DNA from 3 places in the Kocuria sp. GQ42 genome. Region 2 is predicted to be linked to each of the others. Evidence: riboswitches for the same ligand, from Rfam matches in the RefSeq annotation. Region 2 holds a riboswitch; each other region holds the start of a gene.

Region 1 (2,252 bases), on a different contig from region 2:
GGCGGCCCGGGCCACGGCCAGCGGGGGCTGCTCCGGCAGGGGGTTGGTGCCCCACTCCAGGAGCCCGGTCAGCAGCGGGCGCTCGAGCACGGCGGCCAGGGCCGCCCGGGCGCCCGGCACCCGGGTCAGCTCCAGCAGCCCGCTCGGCGGCGCGGACGGGCACCCCGGCACGTCGCTGGGCAGCCGGGCGGCGCGCTCCAGCCAGAAGGTGTCGCCGAAGAGGGTGGCGAGCAGCACGGCGGCGGCGAGCCGGTCGTCGCTCGGGGCGGCGTCCTCCGGGAGGCCCTGCTCCCAGTGCGTGCCGAGGGCGCGGCGGGCGGGCTCACCGGCCAGCCGGACGCGCAGCTGCGCGTCCTCCGGGCCGCGGGCGGTCTCCGCGGGGCGCTCCACCGCGTGCCGCACCTGGGGGTCGAGCTCGGGGTCCATGGGCCACCTCTCCGTCGTCGTCCTGCGTCCATGCTCTCAGAACGTGCTGGACGGCGGCGGGGAGCCGACGGTGAGCCGGGCGGCGGTTCGCCCCGGGCTCAGGCGGGGAGCAGGCCGCGCAGCTGCCCGGCGGCGACGCGGGGATCGGGGGCCTCGGTGACGGCGCGGACGACGACGACGCCGCGCGCCCCGGCCTCCAGCACCTGCGGGAGCCGCGGCTCGTCGATGCCGCCGATGGCGAACCACGGCACGGGCAGGACCTCCGGGTCCGCGTCCAGCCGGGCCTCCGTCAGCTCGGCGACCGCGCGGACGAACTCCAGCCCGGTGGCCGGGCGCCCCGGCTTGGTGGGCGTGGCCCAGACGGGCCCGGTGCAGAAGTAGTCGACGTCCGGGTCCTCGAGCGCCGCCGTGGCCTGTCCGAGGTCGTGGGTGGAGCGCCCGATCAGCACGTCGGGGCCCAGGAGCCGCCGGGCCTGGGCGGGGCTGAGGTCGTGCTGGCCCACGTGGAAGACGTCGGCGCCCACGAGCGCGGCGATGTCGGCGCGGTCGTTGACCGCGAACAGGGCGTCGTACTCGGCGGCGACCCGGCCCAGCAGCTCCAGCGCGGCGATCTCCTCGTCCGCGTCGATGCTCTTGTCCCGCAGCTGGACGATGTCCGCGCCGCCGGCACAGACGGCGTGCAGGAACTCCTCGAGGTCGCCCCGGTCCCGGCGGGCGTCCGTGCACACGTACAGCCGGGCGGCGAGGAGGCGGGCCGTCCGGGTGTCTCGCAGGGAGGACTCGGCGGGGGCGGAGGCGTCACGGGTAGGGTGGGTCACACGCTGATGATAGGTCAGCGGTTCTGCGGGAGCCCCACCGGGGGCTGAGAGGGCGTCCAGCGCCGACCGCCACACCTGATGCGGGTCATGCCGCCGGAGGAAAGGACGTTCCCTGTGACTGCCGCGCACCCCGCCCCCACGACCGCGCCCCACCCGCTGGTCGACCGGCCCGAACACGTCCGCGCCGACGTCGCCGTCGTCGGCGCCGGGGTGATCGGCCTGGCCACCGCCTGGGAGCTGCGCCGCCGCGGCCGCTCGGTGGTCGTGGTGGACCCCGAGCCGGGCTCCGGCGCCAGCCGCGCCGCGGCCGGGATGCTCGCCCCGGTGAGCGAGGTCCAGTACCAGCAGGAGCCCCTGTACCCCCTCATGACCGCCTCGGCCGCCGAGTACCCGGCGTTCGTGGCCGCCCTCGAGCAGGCCGCCGGCGGGACGGTGGGCCACCGGGCCACCGAGACCCTGGTCTGCGGCGTGGACGCCGCCGACCGGCAGGCCCTGGCGGACCTCCGCGCGCTGCAGGGGCGCCACGGCATGACGGTGGAGCCGCTGACCCTGCGCGCCGCCCGCACCCTCGAGCCGGCCCTGAGCCCGCGGCTGTCCGCGGCGTTCCGGATCCCCGACGACCACCAGGTGGACCCGCGCCGCCTCGTGGCCGGGCTGCTCGCGGCCCTCGTCGCCCCGGAACTCCCCGACCCCCCGGAGCCCGCCGGGCTCCCGGCCGCGCGCGACGGCGGACCGGCCCGCCTCGTCCACGACCTCGCCACGGGGCTGCGCCGCAACGCCGAGGGCGCGGCGACCGGCGTCCGCCTGGCCGGCGGCGGGATGGTCTCCGCGACCTGGACGGTCCTCGCCCCCGGGGCCGGGCTCGGTGAGCTCGAAGGACTGCCGGAGGACTGGCACCCGCCGCTGCGGCCGGTGCACGGGGACATCCTGCGCGCCCGGGTCCCCGCCGGGGCGCCGGAGCTGCTCGAGCGCACGGTCCGCGGCCTGGTGCACGGGGTGCCCGTCTAC
Region 2 (2,252 bases):
ACGACGTCCGGGACCGTCCGGGGGGCGCTCAGGGCGGTGTCCGTCACCAGGTGCAGGGCCAGGGCGGCGGGGTCGAGGCGCGGGCTCACCGGGCGCCCTCCTCGCGCACGAGCTCCGCCCGGGCGGCGATCCCCTCCGGGGTGACGGCGTGCAGCCGGTCCAGCAGCGCCACGGCGAAGGAGCCGGGCCCGGCGGAGTCGGCGGCCGCGTCCTCGGCCGCGAGGGTGTACACCGTGGTGGCGGCCACCGCCGCGGCGGCCGGGTCCGTGCGCACGGCGGTGAACGCGGCCATGAGGGCGCCCAGGGCGCACCCGCCGCCGGTGATGCGGGTCAGCAGGGGCGTGCCGTGCGGCACCCGGACCACGGTGCCGTCCGGGGAGCGCACGAGGTCCACGGGCCCGGACACGGCCACGGCCGAGCCGGCCCGCGCGGCGAGCGCGGCGGCGGCGTCCCGGGCCGCGTCGACGCCGTGGGTCGTGTCCGTGCCGCGGCCGCCGGCGCCGCCGGCGAGGGCGATGACCTCGGAGGCGTTGCCGCGCACGATCGCCGGCTCGAACCCGAGCAGGTCGCGGGCCAGCGCCGTGCGCACGGGCAGGGCACCCACCGCGACCGGGTCCAGGACCCAGGCCCGGCCCGCGCGGCGCCGGGCCCCGACGGCCTCGTAGGCGGCGCCGCGCTGCTCGGCGGTGGGCGTGCCGGTGTTCACGAGCAGGCCGTCGGCGAGCTCCGCGAAGACCCCGCCCTCGCCCTGGATGTCGGTCATCGCCGGGGAGGCGCCCACGGCGAGCAGCACGTTGGCGGTGAAGTTGGTGACCACGGCGTTGGTGATGCACTGCACCAGCGGCGCCGCGGCGCGCAGGTCCTCCAGGGCCGCGGCGGCGTCCTCGGCGAGCGCGGGGTCCGGCGGCACCGGCCTCCCGGGTCCTGGTGTGCGGTCGGACGGGGGTACGGCATCGCGCATCTGCGACATCCCTTCGCTAGTACTGGCTAGATCAGGTTCGACGGGTGTGTTCTCAGCCGCTCGTGCGGCACCCCGTGTCTGGTGTGCTGCCAGTCTAGTCGTCGTGCGGGAGCCGGCACGGACCCCGCACGGGATCAGAACATGCCGTTGGCGTGCGCCATCCGCTGGGGCACCGGCTGCGCGACGCCCCAGTGCTCCACGATCCGGCCGTCGTCGAGGCGCCAGAGGTCGTAGCAGGCGACCGTTCCGGTGGATCCCCCGTCGCGGTTCTCTCCGGGAGCGGCCTCCGCGACGGTCAGCACGAAGTTCCCCTCGCCGACCACCCGGCGCAGCCGCTGGTACGCGGGCTGCGGGCCGTCCGGTGTGCCGCCGGTGTGCTCGGTGCAGCCCCGGGGGCTCATGTGGTCCTGGACGGCGTGGCGGTCGCCCCCGATGAGGGCGGCCTCGACCCACTCGGCGGCGATGCGCTTGTTGTCCTGCGTCCGCTCGTGGTCCGTGACCGCGACGGGACCGTCGAGCTGGGGGCGGGCGCCGTCGGGGCCCGTGCGCAGGGGCTCGAGGACGTCCCAGTGCTCGGCGATCCGTCCGTCCTCCACTCGGAAGACGTCGAAGCCGACCAGCGGCTCCGGACCGAGCCCTTCGTACACCGAGTGGACGGCCACCGTCCCGTGGTCGTCGAGCATCCGGACCATGTCCACGCGGAAGTCGTCGGGCATGCTCTGCACGAAGTGCCTGAGACCCTCGCGCCCGTCCGGCGCGAGCGGCGAGTGCTGGATGAAGTCCTCCGTGTAGTGCCGGTCCACGGCCGACGGATCCCGGTGGACGAACAGTTCCGTGCCGGTGGTGCGGATGGTGTCTGCACTGGTCATGGCGATGCTCCCTGGAACGGGCGGCCGCTCTCCCGGCGGACGGGACGGCGGCCCCGGGTGTGCTTGTGGTGCGCACCACGGTACGCCGCCGTGCGGAGGGCGGGCAGGCCGGGACGGTCCGTGACGGTCCGCGACGACGGAGGACCCCGACCGTGCCGGTCGGGGTCCTCCGTGGTGCTGCTCGGCGGGGCGGGTCAGCCCCGGTCGGCGGGCCGGCCGCTGGTGAGGTCCTCGGCCTTGACGCCGACGCCGACGACGGTCGGCGCCCGGCGGGAGGGGTCCTCCGGGGCGCGCTGGGCGACGGTCTTCGCCTCGTGCCGGGCGCCCTCCGCGGCGGCCGCCTGGCCGGCGGTCACCTCGGCCTCGCCGGGCCGCGCCGCCGGGGCCGAGGCCCGCCGGGAGCGCCGCCGGGGCCGCACGGG
Region 3 (2,252 bases), on a different contig from region 2:
GCACGACGACGCGGTCCACGACCTCGGCCCACACGGCGACACGGTGCTCCACGACCACGAGCGTGGCGCCGCTGCGGTCGAGGCAGGACACCACGGCGTCGCGGACCTGACGCACGCCGGCGGGGTCCAGGTTGGCGGTCGGCTCGTCGAGCAGCAGCAGCCCGGGGCTCATGGCCACGGCGCCCGCGAGCGCCAGGCGCTGCTTCTGCCCGCCGGACAGGGCCGCGGTGGAGTGGTCGAGGGGGAGGTCCAGCCCCACGTCCTCGAGCGCCGCGCGCACCCGCGGCCAGATCTGCTCCCGGGGCACCGCGAGGTTCTCGAGGCCGAAGGCGGTGTCGTCCCCGATCCGGGACAGCACCACCTGGGACTCGGGGTCCTGCTGCACGAGCCCGGCCCGGCCGCGTGCCTGCTCCGGCGGCATGCCGTCGAGCAGCAGCTCGCCGGAGGCGGACTGCCCGTCGTCGTCGTGGAGGACTCCTGCCAGGGCGTGCAGGAGGGTGGACTTGCCCGCCCCGCTGGGTCCCAGCAGGAGCACGCGCTCCCCCGGCTCCACCACGAGGTCGAGGCCGTGCAGCGCCGCCGCGTCCCGCCCGGGGTGGTGCCAGCCGAAGCCGCGGGCCTCGACCCGCGCCCCGCGGGTGGCGGGCACCACGGGGCCCGGGGTCGTGGGAGCCGTCATCGCCGCACGGCCCGCCCCGACGCGAGACCCTGCAGCACGCCGGTGGCCGCGAGGGCCCGCACCACGGCCTGCATGAGCAGGCCCGCGAGCACCACCCCGGAGACGGCCGCCAGGACCACGTAGACCACCTGGTGGCTCAGCGCCCACTCGTAGTTGTAGACGATGTTCTCGTGGACGCCGAGGAAGATCCCGCTCACGGCGCCCGCCACGGCCGCCGCGAGGGCGTCGAACCGGCGGTACCGGAAGGCGGCGAAGGCCAGTTCCGCGCCGATGCCCTGGACGAGCCCGGAGAGCACGACCAGCAGGCCGAAGTGGGTGCCCAGGAAGCTCTCGATCACGGCGGCGAGCAGCTCGCAGAACAGCGCGGCGCCGGGCTTGCGGATGATCAGCCCGCCGAGCACGCCGGCCACGAGCCAGCCGCCGGCGATCAGCCCCACGGCGGGCGGGTAGGCGACCGCGGCCGTGCCGACCAAGGGGTAGAGCAGGTTCGACCACGCCCAGAAGACGACGGCGCACACGGCGGCGAGGACGGCGGCCACGACGATGTCGACGACGCGCCAGGACGACGCGCGGGACGTGCCGGGTCGGCGGGCGGGGCGGTGGGTGGTGGTGGTGTTCACGGTGGGTTCCTCCTGGGCTCAGCGAGCCGTCGGTGCCAGGAGGGGACGGGGTTCCGCGGGCCGCGCCGGTGGCGCGTTCCCGGGGAAGCACCCCTGAGATGCTCGACTCCCTTCGCCGGTGCTAGCCGGAGCAGGTTCGAGGGTCTGCGGCGATCCGCACTCTCAGCGCCGCGCCGGTCTCACCGGCGGGGCGCTCCCCTGTCGTTCAGTGGCACCGAGTCTACCCCTCCCTCGCCCGCTCCGTGCACGGCCGGCGCACGGCCGGTGAACGACGCAGGGGCCCGTCCGGCCGGACACCGGTGCGGTGTCCGGCCGGGCGGGCCCCTGCGCGAGGTGCTCGCCGGGCCTCAGACCTCGGCCTGGCTCGAGGCCTTGGGGTTGGTCTGCGGCCTGTTCTCCATCTTCGCGATCTGGCGGGAGATGCCGACCTTGATGACGGTGCCCACGAGACCGGTCACGAGCGACCAGACGATGATGCCCGTCCAGGCCTCGTCCGGGTCCGGGTTCTTGGCGGGGGGCGGGTCGCCGGTGATGCGCGTCCACGCCGCGCCGAGCACCTTGTGCGAGAGCGCCACGCCGCCGAGCGAGAGGCCCGTGCCCACGAGTTCGAGGACCTTGGTGTTCATGGAGTGCTGCTCCTTGTCGTCCGAGGGGGACGCGGGTGCGCCCTGTCGATCCTGCCCAGCCTAACGCGTCCCCGGCGATCCGTCAGTCTGCTGTCCGTCCGCCCGCCGGCCGTCCGGGCTCGGCACCGGCGGTCCCGCGGCGACGCCCTCCGCGGAGCCCTCCGCCCCGCCCTCCGCGGCGCGGTTGAGGACCTTCTGCAGGTCGTCCTGGGTCAGCGTGGTCCGGTTCAGGTGCTTGGTGCGGTACGTCGAGCGTCCCACCATGTGCGCCGAGACGGGCACGGTGAGCAGCTGGAAGATCCAGCCGAGGGCGATGAGCGGGATCAT

The links. A riboswitch is a leader RNA that binds a small molecule or an ion and turns the genes downstream of it on or off. The one in region 2 is predicted to bind thiamine pyrophosphate.
Region 1: it holds a riboswitch for thiamine pyrophosphate, as region 2 does, so the genes downstream of both, AC6CH6_RS12765 (FAD-dependent oxidoreductase) here and thiM (hydroxyethylthiazole kinase) in region 2, are expected to answer to the same signal.
Region 3: it holds a riboswitch for thiamine pyrophosphate, as region 2 does, so the genes downstream of both, AC6CH6_RS14260 (ECF transporter S component) here and thiM (hydroxyethylthiazole kinase) in region 2, are expected to answer to the same signal.

Annotation. Positions count from the first base shown of each region.
Region 1 is NZ_JCAXEN010000006.1:12,699-14,950, forward strand. It holds gene AC6CH6_RS12755 (hypothetical protein) at 1-426, opposite strand, end outside; gene thiE (thiamine phosphate synthase) at 525-1,244, opposite strand; TPP riboswitch at 1,260-1,363, shown strand; gene AC6CH6_RS12765 (FAD-dependent oxidoreductase) at 1,359-2,252, shown strand, end outside.
Region 2 is NZ_JCAXEN010000001.1:711,127-713,378, reverse strand. It holds gene thiE (thiamine phosphate synthase) at 1-89, opposite strand, end outside; gene thiM (hydroxyethylthiazole kinase) at 86-910, opposite strand; TPP riboswitch at 953-1,046, opposite strand; gene AC6CH6_RS03330 (nuclear transport factor 2 family protein) at 1,096-1,830, opposite strand; gene AC6CH6_RS03325 (Rne/Rng family ribonuclease) at 2,025-2,252, opposite strand, start outside.
Region 3 is NZ_JCAXEN010000007.1:30,861-33,112, forward strand. It holds gene AC6CH6_RS14255 (ABC transporter ATP-binding protein) at 1-679, opposite strand, end outside; gene AC6CH6_RS14260 (ECF transporter S component) at 676-1,299, opposite strand; TPP riboswitch at 1,390-1,509, opposite strand; gene AC6CH6_RS14265 (DUF4235 domain-containing protein) at 1,647-1,925, opposite strand; gene mnhG (monovalent cation/H(+) antiporter subunit G) at 1,986-2,252, opposite strand, start outside.